3 regions of the Brevibacillus sp. HB2.2 genome follow, and region 3 is predicted to be linked to each of the others. Evidence: riboswitches for the same ligand, from Rfam matches in the RefSeq annotation. Region 3 holds a riboswitch; each other region holds the start of a gene.
The links. A riboswitch is a leader RNA that binds a small molecule or an ion and turns the genes downstream of it on or off. The one in region 3 is predicted to bind S-adenosylmethionine.

Region 1 (4,385 bases), on a different contig from region 3:
TCCATTTGCGCTTCCAAAATGCGTTCGTTCTTCAGCATGCGTTCTACTATTTCCGAACGCAGCACGACATTCGCCATCGATTGAGCTGGCCCGTCGTGAATCTCGCGCGCGACACGCTTGCGCTCTTCTTCCTGAGCCTGGATTACCTTTAAGCCCATCAACTGATGCTGCTTAGCCGATTCCAGTGCCTCGCCTATCTTGCTTAAGTCACCCGTCAAGTAACCAAGCACGACGCCCATTTGAGAAACCAGCTTTTCTGCTCGGACGATCGTTTCTTCCAAAGTACGCAGTTGACGCTCCAAATCATTTCTTCTGCGCTTCAAATTGTTTTCCCGCTCGCGGTAAATGGACAGTTCTACCTGAATACGGCTCGCCTCTTCATACGCAACCCGAATGTCTTCCTCCGTGTACATATGAAAATTGCGACTGACCAAGACGAGCTTGTTGCGTGATTTGCGATACGCAAGTTCAAGCGCATCGACTTTTTGAATCACTTTGGAAATCTCTTGTCGAAGTTCATGTAATTCAAACTTCAATGAGTTGCCATGCTGTCTGGCGTTTTCAGCTATATCAAATATTTGGGTTTTACTCGTTTCTACGGTTTCAATCGTTCGTTTGATCACCCCGTCCAGCACGCTGATGTCTATCGCTTTGTTCATGATTGCTCTCCTTCAAACTCATTTTTAGCCTTCGTGAACAACTGTTGGAGGTGCTCTTCTTCTACGTCTCGCAGTCCCATGTCATTGCGTGGAATGGCAAATGGATCTGTTCCCTGTTTTACGAATCCACGATTAGATGTAAACACATAGCGGTAGCCAGCTTCACGCGCTGTCTCCAGTACGATTGGACTTGTGTATCCAAACGGCAACGAGATGACTTCGATCTCTTTCTTCATCCAATCGCTTAAGCTGACGCGAGATATACGAAAATCCACAAAGAGGCGGTCCCTGTACTCTTTTTCGTCCTCTAAACGATGCAAGTCCTTCAAATAGACCGGAGCTGTTTCCGGGCCAAGATCGCCCCACTCATTTCTTTCTTCCTCTTCATGCAGACTGTACGTATGGGACCCGATTGTAACCAGTCCCGATTGAATCATTTCGTTAACTTGTTGACGCGTAAGTGGTGGCGTCATATTCTCCCGTTTTCGGTCAGCTACATCTCTTAAGCGCCCCGCAATCGCGAAGTTCACTGAAGGGTAGCCGTATGTACGCAAGATCGGAAATGCTTCTTTGTAGTAACTCTCATACCCATCGTCAAACGTAATCAAAACAGCATTCTCAGTCGGTAAGGTACCCGTCTCCATAAATCGCAGGAACTCCTCCAGCGAAATCGGATTCAGGTCATTATCATGCAAAAATTTCATGTGTCGGGCAAATTGATCAGGAGCTATGACATACCGCTGATTCGATTGATCCGTGACATGATGGTACGTCAAAACAACAACCTGATTGTTATACCACTTTTTCGTTTGAACCACTGCTTCTTCTGTTGGTGTGACGTTTGGCTCAGCATTTTTTGTCTCACTTATGCTTATAGACGTATCCACTTGGGGAAAAGGTTGCACTTCTTGTTTATTCTTTTTTTCCAGAAAAGATTCGCCTAAGAACCCAATAGCCACTATAAAAAACAAAAAAGTAAGAAACACGATCAGGAAGAGCCTTCTGTTCGGCAAAAAAACCCCTCCTCTACTTCCTCACTAGGAGATTCGACACAGTCATACAAATTCCTGTGCAACAATTGACCCAATAATTGGATGACTCTGCTCCTAAAAGAAAAAGAGCCCAGTAGCAACACCAGGCTCTTTTTATGTCTTTCGAATATTAGAGTTGAGCAGCCTCTTGCTTCAGAACTTCTGCTTTGTCTGTTTGCTCCCAAGGAACATTCAGGTCATTGCGTCCGAAGTGGCCATATGCAGCTGTTTGTTTGTAGATAGGACGACGCAGGTCGAGCTGCTTGATGATACCAGCAGGACGCAGGTCGAAGTGTTTGCGAACCAATTTCACCAGAGCTTCTTCGGAAATGGTACCTGTGCCGAATGTATCTACTGCGATGGAAACTGGTTGTGCTACACCAATTGCGTAAGCAACTTGTACTTCGCATTTGTCTGCAAGGCCAGCAGCCACGATGTTTTTCGCTACATAACGAGCTGCGTAAGCACCGGAACGGTCAACTTTCGTTGGATCTTTACCGGAGAACGCACCACCGCCATGACGAGCATAACCGCCGTAAGTATCTACGATGATTTTGCGGCCAGTCAAGCCAGCATCCCCTTGTGGTCCGCCAATTACGAAACGGCCAGTTGGGTTGATGAAGTATTTGGTTTCAGCGTCCAACAGTTCAGCTGGAACAACTGGTTTGATTACGTGTTCAACCAGATCTTGCTTGATTTGCTCCAAAGTTGTTTCAGGAGCATGTTGGGTAGAAATAACGATTGTATCGATACGAACTGGTTTGTCGCCATCGTACTCAACGGTTACTTGTGTTTTTCCGTCAGGACGGAGGTAAGCAAGTGTTCCGTTTTTTCGTACTTCAGTCAGACGACGAGCCAATTGGTGAGACATGCTGATTGGAAGTGGCATCAGTTCAGGTGTTTCATTGCAAGCAAAACCAAACATCAAACCTTGGTCACCAGCACCAATTGCTTCGATCTCAGCATCAGTCATTTTGCCTTCGCGTGCTTCCAATGCTTGGTCTACACCAAGTGCAATGTCAGCGGACTGCTCTCCAATTGCAGTAATAACACCGCAAGTGTCAGCGTCAAAACCGAATTTCGCACGGTCATAGCCGATTTCACGAATGGTTTCACGAACGAGCTTTTGGATATCCACATAAGTGTTTGTAGTGATTTCACCTGCTACGAGAACCAAACCAGTAGTTACGGAAGTTTCGCAAGCTACGCGAGCGTTTGGATCTTTGGACAGGATCGCATCCAAGATGGAGTCGGAAATTTGGTCACAAATTTTATCCGGATGTCCTTCAGTTACAGATTCGGATGTAAACAGACGACGACCTTTTTGCAAAGCCATGAGAAAATACCTCCTTTGACCTCATACAAATAGTGTGGTAGCCGAGTTAGGATTTTATCTACGTAAACGCAAATAAAAAACCTTTTCCAATTTTTAGGAGGAAAAGGTTTGAGCGTTTTTTGCTTCCTTCATCCTCTTATCGGCCAGAACAGATGTCCGTTCTGCTGGTTAGCACCGCTCTAGCTCGGTTGCCGGGCTTCATAGGGCCAGTCCCTCCGCCTGCTCTGGATAAGAGTATCCATTACGGATAATAGAATAATTGTTTTTTTCAGAGATGTCAATAGGAAAAATTTTACTTATAATTGATAGGCCTTTGAAAGTACAACCACTACCTCGGCGCGAGTTGCTCTTCCATTCGGTTTAAAGGAAGAACCGTACCCATTAACCCAATTTCTCGATGTTAAAGCCTCGATGGCAGGAGAAGCCCAGTGACTCGTTGGCACATCCCGATAATTCGAGGTACCATGATTATACATCAACACATTACGTGCCCGAGCGATCATTACCGCCATCTCTGCACGCGATATCGGCTGATCCGGCTTCATTTCATTCTTCGGGTACCCTTTCAAAATTCCCAATTGATAAGCTACACCTAAGTTGTGATACGCCCAGTGCCGCTTTGGCATATCCCGGAAGGTCGCTTTTCCTGTGTAGGTAGTCGCTACCTTAGAACCGGTCGCACGCATCGATTTAAGCAGCATCGTCGCAAACTCTGCACGGGTCACTGCCTGATTCGGCTTGAATGACGCATCATTAAACCCATTTACAATATCGCGAGAGCTAAGTCTGACGATCTCTGAGCGCGCCCAGTGGTCCGAAATATCGCGATAACCCGCTATCAATTTCTGCTGCGTCACCGTGAGTCGGTACGATTCATATTTGAACGAAGTACCACTATTAAGGCGTACATAATATTTTCCTGGCTGCAAACGCAAACCGATAATATCGTTTCCTCGCTTAGACAGCTCCGCTACCTCATTCGTCGAAGCAAGCGCATAGTTCATGTTTCGATCGCTATAGAGCGCGAAACGAAAGCCGCTATCGACAGGAATGTACGGTGCTCGGAACGTCACATACGATTCACTATTCACAGTAAATTGGAACCAGTCGGAATCCGTAGCTGTCGGAATCGTGCCTGACATCACTGTCCCAGCGCTTAACGGAGACGCAGTTTGATAGGTGTCATTCGGCTCATTAAAATCTTTTTTTACTGGCGTGTATCCCAGATCCAGCTGATATTCGCCATTCACCGCATTGCGATTATACTCACTCACACGGATGTAATACTTGCCTGGTGACACTTCTTTTTGGACGCGCTCTGTCGGATTGTCTTTTGTTCCATTATCGTAGGTAGGGTCC
Region 2 (4,385 bases), on a different contig from region 3:
TCATTATTTTCTACGAATGATATTCCGAAAAGTCTTCAAAATACATGGCAAATCATTCGAAAAAGAGAGGGAATAGCAAGTGCAAACAGCTCGTCGCCTATTTCGCTATCGGAACATGATGCCCCTTCTCTCCACCGTCCTTTTCCTGCTCATCTTTCAGCCGTTCCCTACCTATGCCCAGCCTCCCTATGCAAAATGGGGCAGGCTCGCGATGCAGGAAACGATGAAGCGATATCCAAACGCTCAAATTGTGGATTACCTGCATGTCGGACGAAAACAAAAAACGCCCACCACGTCAGAAGAGACGTTTAAGCTCTTGCTTCAAGAAAGCAATCGCAGGTGGGCGTTACTCGTTCATATTGAATTCGTGAATCAAACAGAAGAGGTCGTAAACATCTTCTATGAGGAGACCCGCTAGTCAGCGAGCTGTACCATCTCTTTCATCATGACTTCCAGTTCCATGTTAGCTGCCATCCCGTACGCGCGACGCATGTTTCCCTCTCCATCCACAAGGAACATGCGAGCCGTGTGGGAATAAGAACCATCTGGCTCCTTAATGACCATCAGACCAAAATCCTTCGTTACTTTCTCTACAGCCTGAGCGTCCCCACGCAGGAACTTCCAGCCACTCTGATCTGCCTTGAACTTGGCTGCATACTCCTGCAAGACTTCCGGTGTATCGTTATCAGGGTCAAAGGAAATGGAAACAAACTCCACTTTGTCTCCGAACAGTCCCTTTTCCTTCAACTGATCTTGCAGCTTGGCCATGTTAAACGTAGTCGCCGGACAAATATCCGGGCACTTGGTAAACATAAACTCTACCAGTCGTACCTTGCCAGCACTTGAATGAAATGTATAGGTTGTTCCGTCACTGTTGTCTAAGGTGAAGTCTGCAATCGGCTTCAATACCTCGATCTTCTCTTTTGTCATGTAATTATAACCAAATACTCCGACGATAGCTAAAATGATAATACCAGCTAACACAGGAAACCAATGTTTCTTCATTGCAGATTCCTGCTGCAATTGTGCTCCTTCACTCATCGGTTGCTTCCTCCCTGCTTGTCCCATGTGTGATGCCTCCTGATTACACACGGGAGGCATTCACACTGTTTCTATCTCGTTTATTGTTCCACTTCACCTGGCCATGCGAGCATGCCGCCAACCATATTCGCCACGTCATACCCTTGTGCACTCAAATACTCTGTAGCTGTATTGCTTCTGGCACCACTGCGGCAAACCATCACAATCGGAATGTTCTTATCCAGCTCATCGATACGATGTGGCAAAAAGCCAAGTGGGATCAGCTTTGCCTCTTTAATGTGACCTGCATTCCACTCATCCACTTCACGTACATCAATGACTTGCAGTTCCTCTTTGGCTTCCAGCTTTTCCAACAGCTCTTGTGGTGTCATTTCCTTTACTCCATGGCTCATCGCTATTTATCCTCCTATATGTACGATCAGATCAGTTGTAACCACCTCCATGATATCACACGCTTTTTTACTTTTCTAACGCGAGGAGCACTTGGCTTCACCCTGCATTGATGCTCCCTATTTTCTACCATTATCTCCTATTTCGCTGCGGCAGTAGCCACACGGGATGTGAACAGCTTGAGACAAAACCGTTACAAATTAATGGCATGAGTAAGCCACCTTCATTCATATATACATAAAAACCTCCCTGATAACTGTATATTCCACATTGACAGCACGGATTTATTTTCATACAATTACGACAACAATTATTTTCATCAAGAGCGGTGGAGGGACAGGCCCTACGAAGCCCGGCAACCAGCAGACTAGCTGCATGGTGCCAATTCCTGCAGAATCCAGTGATTCTGAGAGATGAACACAAGCCCGTGCATGATCGGAGCCTTCTTCTTCTCAGGAGAATGCTCCGTTTTTTTATTCGCTGATTCCCTTATAGTAAAAGGAGAGATGGACATGTCCGATCAACAACAATGGAAGCCAGAAACACTTGCGGTACACGGTGGGCAGGAGGTTGACCCTGTAACAGGCTCACGTGCTGTTCCGATCTATCAGACGACCTCCTATGTTTTCCGCGATACGGAGCAGGCAGCCAACCTGTTTGGCCTAAAAGAGTTTGGGAACATCTATACACGCATCATGAATCCCACACAGGATGTATTCGAGAAGCGTGTTGCTCTGCTCGAAGGTGGTGTTGGTGCACTCGCGACCGCATCCGGGCAGGCTGCCATTACATTCGCCATCTTAAATATTGCACATGCGGGTGACGAGATTGTCGCTTCCAGCAGCCTCTACGGCGGTACCTACAACCTGTTCGCCCACACTCTTCCCCGCCTCGGTATCAAGGTTCATTTTGCAGATCAATCCAATCCAGAAAATTTCCGGGCCTATATCAATGAAAAGACAAAAGCCGTGTTTTGCGAGACAATCGGCAACCCGCGTATTGATGTCGCTGATATCGAGGCGATCGCCAATATCGCTCACGAGAATGGTGTGCCGTTGATCGTGGACAACACCTTTGCGACTCCGATTTTGTGCCGTCCTTTTGAGCACGGGGCTGATATCGTCGTGCACTCCACCACCAAATTCATCGGCGGCCACGGAACAGCAATTGGCGGTATCATCGTAGACTCAGGAAAATTCGACTGGAACAACGGAAAATTCCCAGGTCTGACTACTCCAGATCCAAGCTACCATGGCGTCGTCTATACAGAAGCAGTCGGTCCGCTTGCCTATATTATCAAGGCACGTGTCCAGCTCCAGCGCGATATCGGAGCAGCAGTCGCTCCGATTAACTCCTTCTTGTTCCTGCAAGGATTAGAAACTCTGCATCTGCGCATCGAGCGGCATAGCCAGAACGCCTTGGCAGTAGCCCAGTTTCTCGCCAATCACTCTGCCGTAGAGTGGGTGAGTTATCCGGGATTGGAGTCAGACTCCCAGCGTGAATTGGCCCAAAAATATTTGCCAAAAGGTGCTGGCGCGATCCTGACCTTTGGCATTCGCGGTGGCGTTGAGGCAGGAAAAACATTAATCGAGTCAGTGAAGCTGTTCTCCCATCTCGCAAATGTCGGAGATTCCAAGTCACTTATCATTCATCCAGCGAGCACAACACATCAGCAGATGACAGAAGAGGAGCAGGCAGCAGCCGGAGTGACCCCGGGACTTATACGTCTCTCAGTCGGCACAGAAGCGATCGACGATATCCTCGCTGATCTGGAGCAAGCACTACAGCGTGCGTTGCAATTATCCACGGTCGGCTAACTATATCTTTACAGAAAGAAGAATCACATGATCTCTTTGGCTAGAGATTTGTGATTCTTCTTTTCCTTTTCTCATTTCGTTCGAAAAATATTGAATTTAAAATTCGTATTTTATAAAATACATAATTATGTACAAATTCTGGAAGGATGATCACATGAAGATTTTGAACATTGGCAGTGAACGAACAACCTATCGGGTTGAGCTCTCGTATTCTCCTTTATTCGAAGCTGCCTTGGGAATCGCTGCCGCTACCTACGACCAATTGCATCACACGATGGAGCACCCTCCTGCCTACTGGCATCAACTGTTGGACGAGCTATCACCTTCTGTACGGCAAGAGGTCGAATATGCGAAGAAGCACAACACGTGGAAGACGCTTTTGCAACTACTTGATCTTTGCCCTTTCGCTGATCTGGATTCCTTTCTCTCGTATGTCAGAGAGCTCTCAATCGAACAACTCCGATACGAAGCCCTTCCTTATCTCGGTGAAAATAGGCAGGAAGCACGGCGGAAGGCTGCACAAGGAAGCAAGGATGATTGCGCCGCTTTGCAGGAAGCGTGCAGCGCACATCTCTTTTTTGAATCGTATATCGAACATATTACTTCCGTTGATGGAGAAGTGCTGCGGGGCCATATTCTCGGATTGATGGAAGGCTGGTATACCACTCACATCAAGCCACATGAGGAAAAAATCGTTCGCATGCTAGAACGGGATTGGTCGCAAAAACAAAGCAAGCTAGGAAAGCTCAACCCCGAAGCCTTTGTGGAGTATACGACGGGATCTAGCTACCTCCCAGAGCCTGCCGTGACACGCGTACTGCTGATTCCGCAAGCGATCTACCGCCCGTGGACCGTACAGGCCGATGCTGTCGGTACGAAGATTTTTTATTACCCTGTTGCCGACGAAAATTTGCACGATGCTGTAGATCCTTATCAGCCACCCCCATCACTGGTGCAAGCCTTAAAAGCACTCGGAGATGAGCACAGGCTACGCATGGTCAAAATGCTCGCGGAAAAAGACCTGAGCCTGCAAGAGATAACCGATCAACTCTCAATGGCGAAATCGACAGTACACCATCACCTATCCATGCTGCGGTCTGCCCATCTAGTTGAAACAGCAGGCTCCCGTTACAGACT
Region 3 (4,385 bases):
AAATGCTTTTGAACATCCAGGAAATGACGGAGCAGCTAGATCGTACAAGCGATCATGTGCATGAGCATGCGGAAGGTACGAAGCGCAATACAGATGAAATGATGGTAGCCTTCAAGGAAGTCGCCGTCGGCATGGAATCGCAGGCGAATTCTACGGTGAAGATCGAGGAAGAGGTTCAATCCATCGATCAGGAAATCGAGGCAGTCACATCGCAGACCAACGCAATGAAAACAGAATCGCAACAAAACAACCGTCGTCTGACAGAAAGCGTTCAGATGATGAACGAGCTGTCCTCGCAGATGGAGCAAATTGTGCAAGCAGTTAATGTAGCAGCCTCTACGATTCACCAGCTCAATCGACAGGCGAATCGCGTAGAGGAAATTGTCGGCGCTATTAATCAGATCGCGACACAAACGAATCTGTTGGCACTGAATGCGGCGATTGAATCGGCGCGTGCAGGTGAGCATGGACGAGGATTTGCTGTGGTAGCGGATGAGGTACGCAAGCTGGCAGAACAAAGCGCGACAGCCACACAGGAAATTACCGACATTCTCAAGTCACTCCACCAGGAAAGTGAGAATGCGGTGCAGCATATGAGCAGTGGGGAAGTGTCTGTTGCAAAAGGCCAAGAGCTGGCCGTAAAAACAGTGGCCTCCATTGAAGCAGTGCGTGCCGGAATGATGGCCTTCCTAGAAGCAGCTGATCAAGTAAGCTCCAGCATGGACCGGGTAAAAGTGCGTTCCGGCGAGGTTGCCATCGAGATGTCGACCATTACAGCGGTAACCGAGGAATCGGTAGCCAACTTAGAAGAGTTGTTTGCGACAGCAGAAAACCAGCATCAAAAAGTGCGTGAGATTACGGAAGAGCTGGGCGAGCTGAATACGTTGTCGCATCGCCTCCAGCAAACCTTTCACGTAAATTAGAGGTTGCGCTTCTCGCCAATTTCTCGGTGCTGAAAAGACGACTTTTGAAACTTTTATTTACTTGTAGAAGTGTTTGGAATTGAGAAAAAAGAATTGCATTTTCGAACCGTTCTGCTAGAATGAATTCCATTGTAACTAAATATATTCACCTACCTTATCAAGAGCGGCGGAGGGACTGGCCCGATGATGCCCGGCAACCACTGATCATGTCTATGCATGAACAGAAAGGTGCCAATTCCTGCAAAACCTGTACCATGGTTTTGACAGATGAGGAAGAGAACGGCTTCGTACGCAAACTCTTCCTCCGGGGAGAGTTTTTTTGTTGTATTTGTAAAAGAAGAGGGGGAATAAACGAACGATAAATTAATTTTATAAGAGAATATTCGTAAATAGTATTGAAAAAATAGGTAAAAAGCCGTACATTACCTAATAGGATAAAGAAAAACGTAAAGTTCGGATAGGGAGAGATACATCATGAAGAAGTTATTGCTGGCATTAACGACATTCGCAGTATTGGCAACAGGGTGCTCGACTGGCACAAGCGCACCGGCAGATCAGCCAGGAGGACAAGCAGCAGGACAAGAGGGGGCGGCCAAAAAGCGAATTGCTTTGATTTTGCCTGAGAAAATCGGTGTGAATCCATTCTTCCAACAAATGGACGAGGGTGCAAAGAAAGCCGCACAAGAGCTGGGCGCAGAAGTAAAAACGATCGAATCTACAGACCATGGAGCGATTGAAGAAAATCTGCGTGTGGCTGTTGCAGAAAATTATGATTTGATCATCACTTCTTCCTTTACATCAGAGGATGCATTGAAAAAAGTGGCTACCGAAAATCCTGACCGTAATTTTGCGATTATTGATACCGTAGTGGATTTGCCAAACGTTCGCAGTGTTACCTTCCGCGAGCAGGAAGCGGCTTACCTGGTGGGAGCAGCAGCAGGCTTGGCAACGAAAACGAACAAAGTGGGGATGGTTGTCGCACTTGATATTCCGCAGTTGAAAAAATGGACGGTTGGCTTCGGAGAGGGCTTGAAAGCGACAAACCCAAAAGCAGAGCTGATGGTCAACTATGTAGGAAGCTTCACTGACCCGGCAAAAGCGAAGGAATTGGCTTTGCTCCAAGCTTCCAAAGGCGCTGATTTCATTAACGGTGCAGCAGCAGTAGGCGACCTTGGCGTTTTCGAAGCAGCGAAGGAAAAAGGCTTCTTCACAGCAGGTCAGGACGTTGACCGTACGACGATTGATCCAGAGCATATTGTTCTGTCCCAATTGAAAGGGACTGACGCGGCAGCTTATGAAACCGTGAAGACCTTTGTAGAAGGAACGTTCAAACCAGGTGTTGTGGCATACGGCTTGAAGGAAAAAGGTGTTGGTGTAACCTATGTCACACACGAAAGCAAGACGCCGCTGAACGCTTTTATTGGACAAGAAGTGGTGGATAAAGTGAAAGCGATCAGCGATGAGATTGTAGCGGGTAGCCGCAAAGTACCAGACCAGTTTTAAAAAGGTTGTCGGTACTGAACGTTTATTTATAGCTTGTGCACAGTGATGGATGTGACCGACTACGGCTGTGTAGTCGGTCTTCCATTTTCATAAAAGGACTTACAGAAATGAGGGAGTGGGAATGACCGATCGCTTGGAAATGAGGGCCATGACCAAGAAGTACGGAGATTTTACCGCCAACGACAAGGTGTCGTTCTCACTGGCAGCAGGAGAGGTCCATGCGATTGTCGGGGAAAATGGAGCGGGCAAAACGACACTGATGCGGATGCTGTACGGGATGGAGCAGCCGACGTCGGGAGAGATCGTGTTAAACGGCAAGCCAGTTGTTTTTCGCGGACCAGAGGACGCGATTCGAAATGGAATCGGGATGGTTCACCAGCACTTTATGCTCTTCGGAGAATTCAGTGTGACTGAAAATATCGTGATCGGATATGAGCCGAAGCAAGCAGGCTTTTTCAACAGAAAGGACGCAGAGGACAAGGTGTGGGCGCTGAGTGAGCAGTATCGCATTCCGATTCATCCGCAGGCTATGGTAGCGAATTGCTCGATCGGGGAACAGCAACGGGTCGAAATTCTGAAGGTCCTGTATCAGGGAGCGGATATTATCGTGCTGGATGAGCCGACTGCTGTCCTTACCCCGCTGGAGGTACGCGACCTGCTGCAAACGATTCGAAACTTGGCAAAGAGCGGCAAGAGCGTCATTTTGATTACACACAAGTTGCAGGAAGTCATGGAGGTAGCCGATCGTATTACGGTACTGCGCGGGGGCAAAGTGACGGGAACGGTTTCGCGGAATGAGACAAATGCGGATGATTTGGCAAGATTGATGGTCGGACGAGAATTGCAGGAGCTAGCTGAACGAGTTCCTCTGGATAAAGGCCCCTTGTTGCAGGTGGAGAATCTTGCCGTTCGAGAAAAGCAGACCCTTCTCGATCAAGTCAGCTTTACCGTACACCACGGGGAAATCGTAGGAATCGCAGGTGTTTCCGGGAATGGACAATCCGAGCTGCTACAAGCGATCAGCGGTTTGCGAGCGGCACAGGAGGGGACGGTGCGGTTAGGTGGCAAGGATGTGACGAACAAATCAGTAGCCACCATTCGAGATGCCGGCTTGGCGCATATTCCGGAGGATCGCTACCTGTGGGGAACGGCCAAACTCTCAAGCGTCGATGAAAATGCGCTGATGGGCTATCAACGAAAGCCTGCTTACAACCGCCGTGGCGTCGTTTTGCGGGAGAAATTCCGCCAAGTCATAAAAGGCTGGGTTGATCAGTTTGCCATCAAAACAGGCTCCCGACAATTGCAGGAGCTGGCAGGGAATCTGTCAGGTGGAAATTTGCAAAAGCTGATCGTAGCAAGGGAGCTGGGACATGAAACCCCGTTTTTGATTGCAGCTGAGCCTACGCGAGGGGTGGATATCGGTGCCATGGAGTACATCCATCAGGCACTGATCGAAAAGCGCAATCAGGGAGACGGGATCCTGCTCGTCTCCTCCGAGTTGTCCGAAATTCTCGCCTTGTCTGACAGAATTTTGGTCATGTATAAAGGGCGAATCGCTGGAGAGCTGTCACGCCTGGAGGCAACCGAAGAAAAAATCAGCGTGATCATGGCGGGAGGAAGCATTCATGGCAGCAATCAAAGAGCTATCTAAGTCATTGGTTCAGCCGTTCTTGGCTGTCGTCATCGGTTTGTTGACCGGGGCACTGGTTATTGCTGCCGTTGGCGAATCGATCTTGGGAACCTACCAGGAAATGTGGAAAGGGGCCTTTGGCAGTTTTTATTTCTTAACGTCTACCTTAGCGAGAGCCACACCTATCATGCTGATTGCCTTGGGTCTTTCCCTCGCATTTCGGGCAGGGGTATTCAACCTGGGAGCGGAAGGGCAAATGGTGCTTGGTGCCGTCAGTGCTGCGTTAGTCGCGATCTATTTGCCAGCGCCGGGAATGATCAAAATTGTGG

Region 1: another riboswitch for S-adenosylmethionine. It lies ahead of metK (methionine adenosyltransferase); the one in region 3 lies ahead of HP401_RS07210 (BMP family lipoprotein).
Region 2: another riboswitch for S-adenosylmethionine. It lies ahead of HP401_RS28065 (homocysteine synthase); the one in region 3 lies ahead of HP401_RS07210 (BMP family lipoprotein).

The regions. Positions count from the first base shown of each region.
Region 1 is NZ_JABSUV010000019.1:85,001-89,385, forward strand. Features, by position in the region: gene HP401_RS15500 (sensor histidine kinase) at 1-659, opposite strand, end outside; gene HP401_RS15505 (polysaccharide deacetylase family protein) at 656-1,672, opposite strand; gene metK (methionine adenosyltransferase) at 1,821-3,026, opposite strand; SAM riboswitch class I at 3,160-3,261, opposite strand; gene HP401_RS15515 (S8 family peptidase) at 3,323-4,385, opposite strand, start outside.
Region 2 is NZ_JABSUV010000061.1:3,260-7,644, forward strand. Features, by position in the region: gene HP401_RS28050 (YqzG/YhdC family protein) at 80-418, shown strand; gene HP401_RS28055 (SCO family protein) at 415-1,068, opposite strand; gene HP401_RS28060 (rhodanese-like domain-containing protein) at 1,122-1,433, opposite strand; SAM riboswitch class I at 1,745-1,851, shown strand; gene HP401_RS28065 (homocysteine synthase) at 1,944-3,248, shown strand; gene HP401_RS28070 (ArsR/SmtB family transcription factor) at 3,403-4,385, shown strand, end outside.
Region 3 is NZ_JABSUV010000007.1:150,307-154,691, reverse strand. Features, by position in the region: gene HP401_RS07215 (methyl-accepting chemotaxis protein) at 1-923, shown strand, start outside; SAM riboswitch class I at 1,075-1,197, shown strand; gene HP401_RS07210 (BMP family lipoprotein) at 1,398-2,426, shown strand; gene HP401_RS07205 (ABC transporter ATP-binding protein) at 2,548-4,077, shown strand; gene HP401_RS07200 (ABC transporter permease) at 4,052-4,385, shown strand, end outside.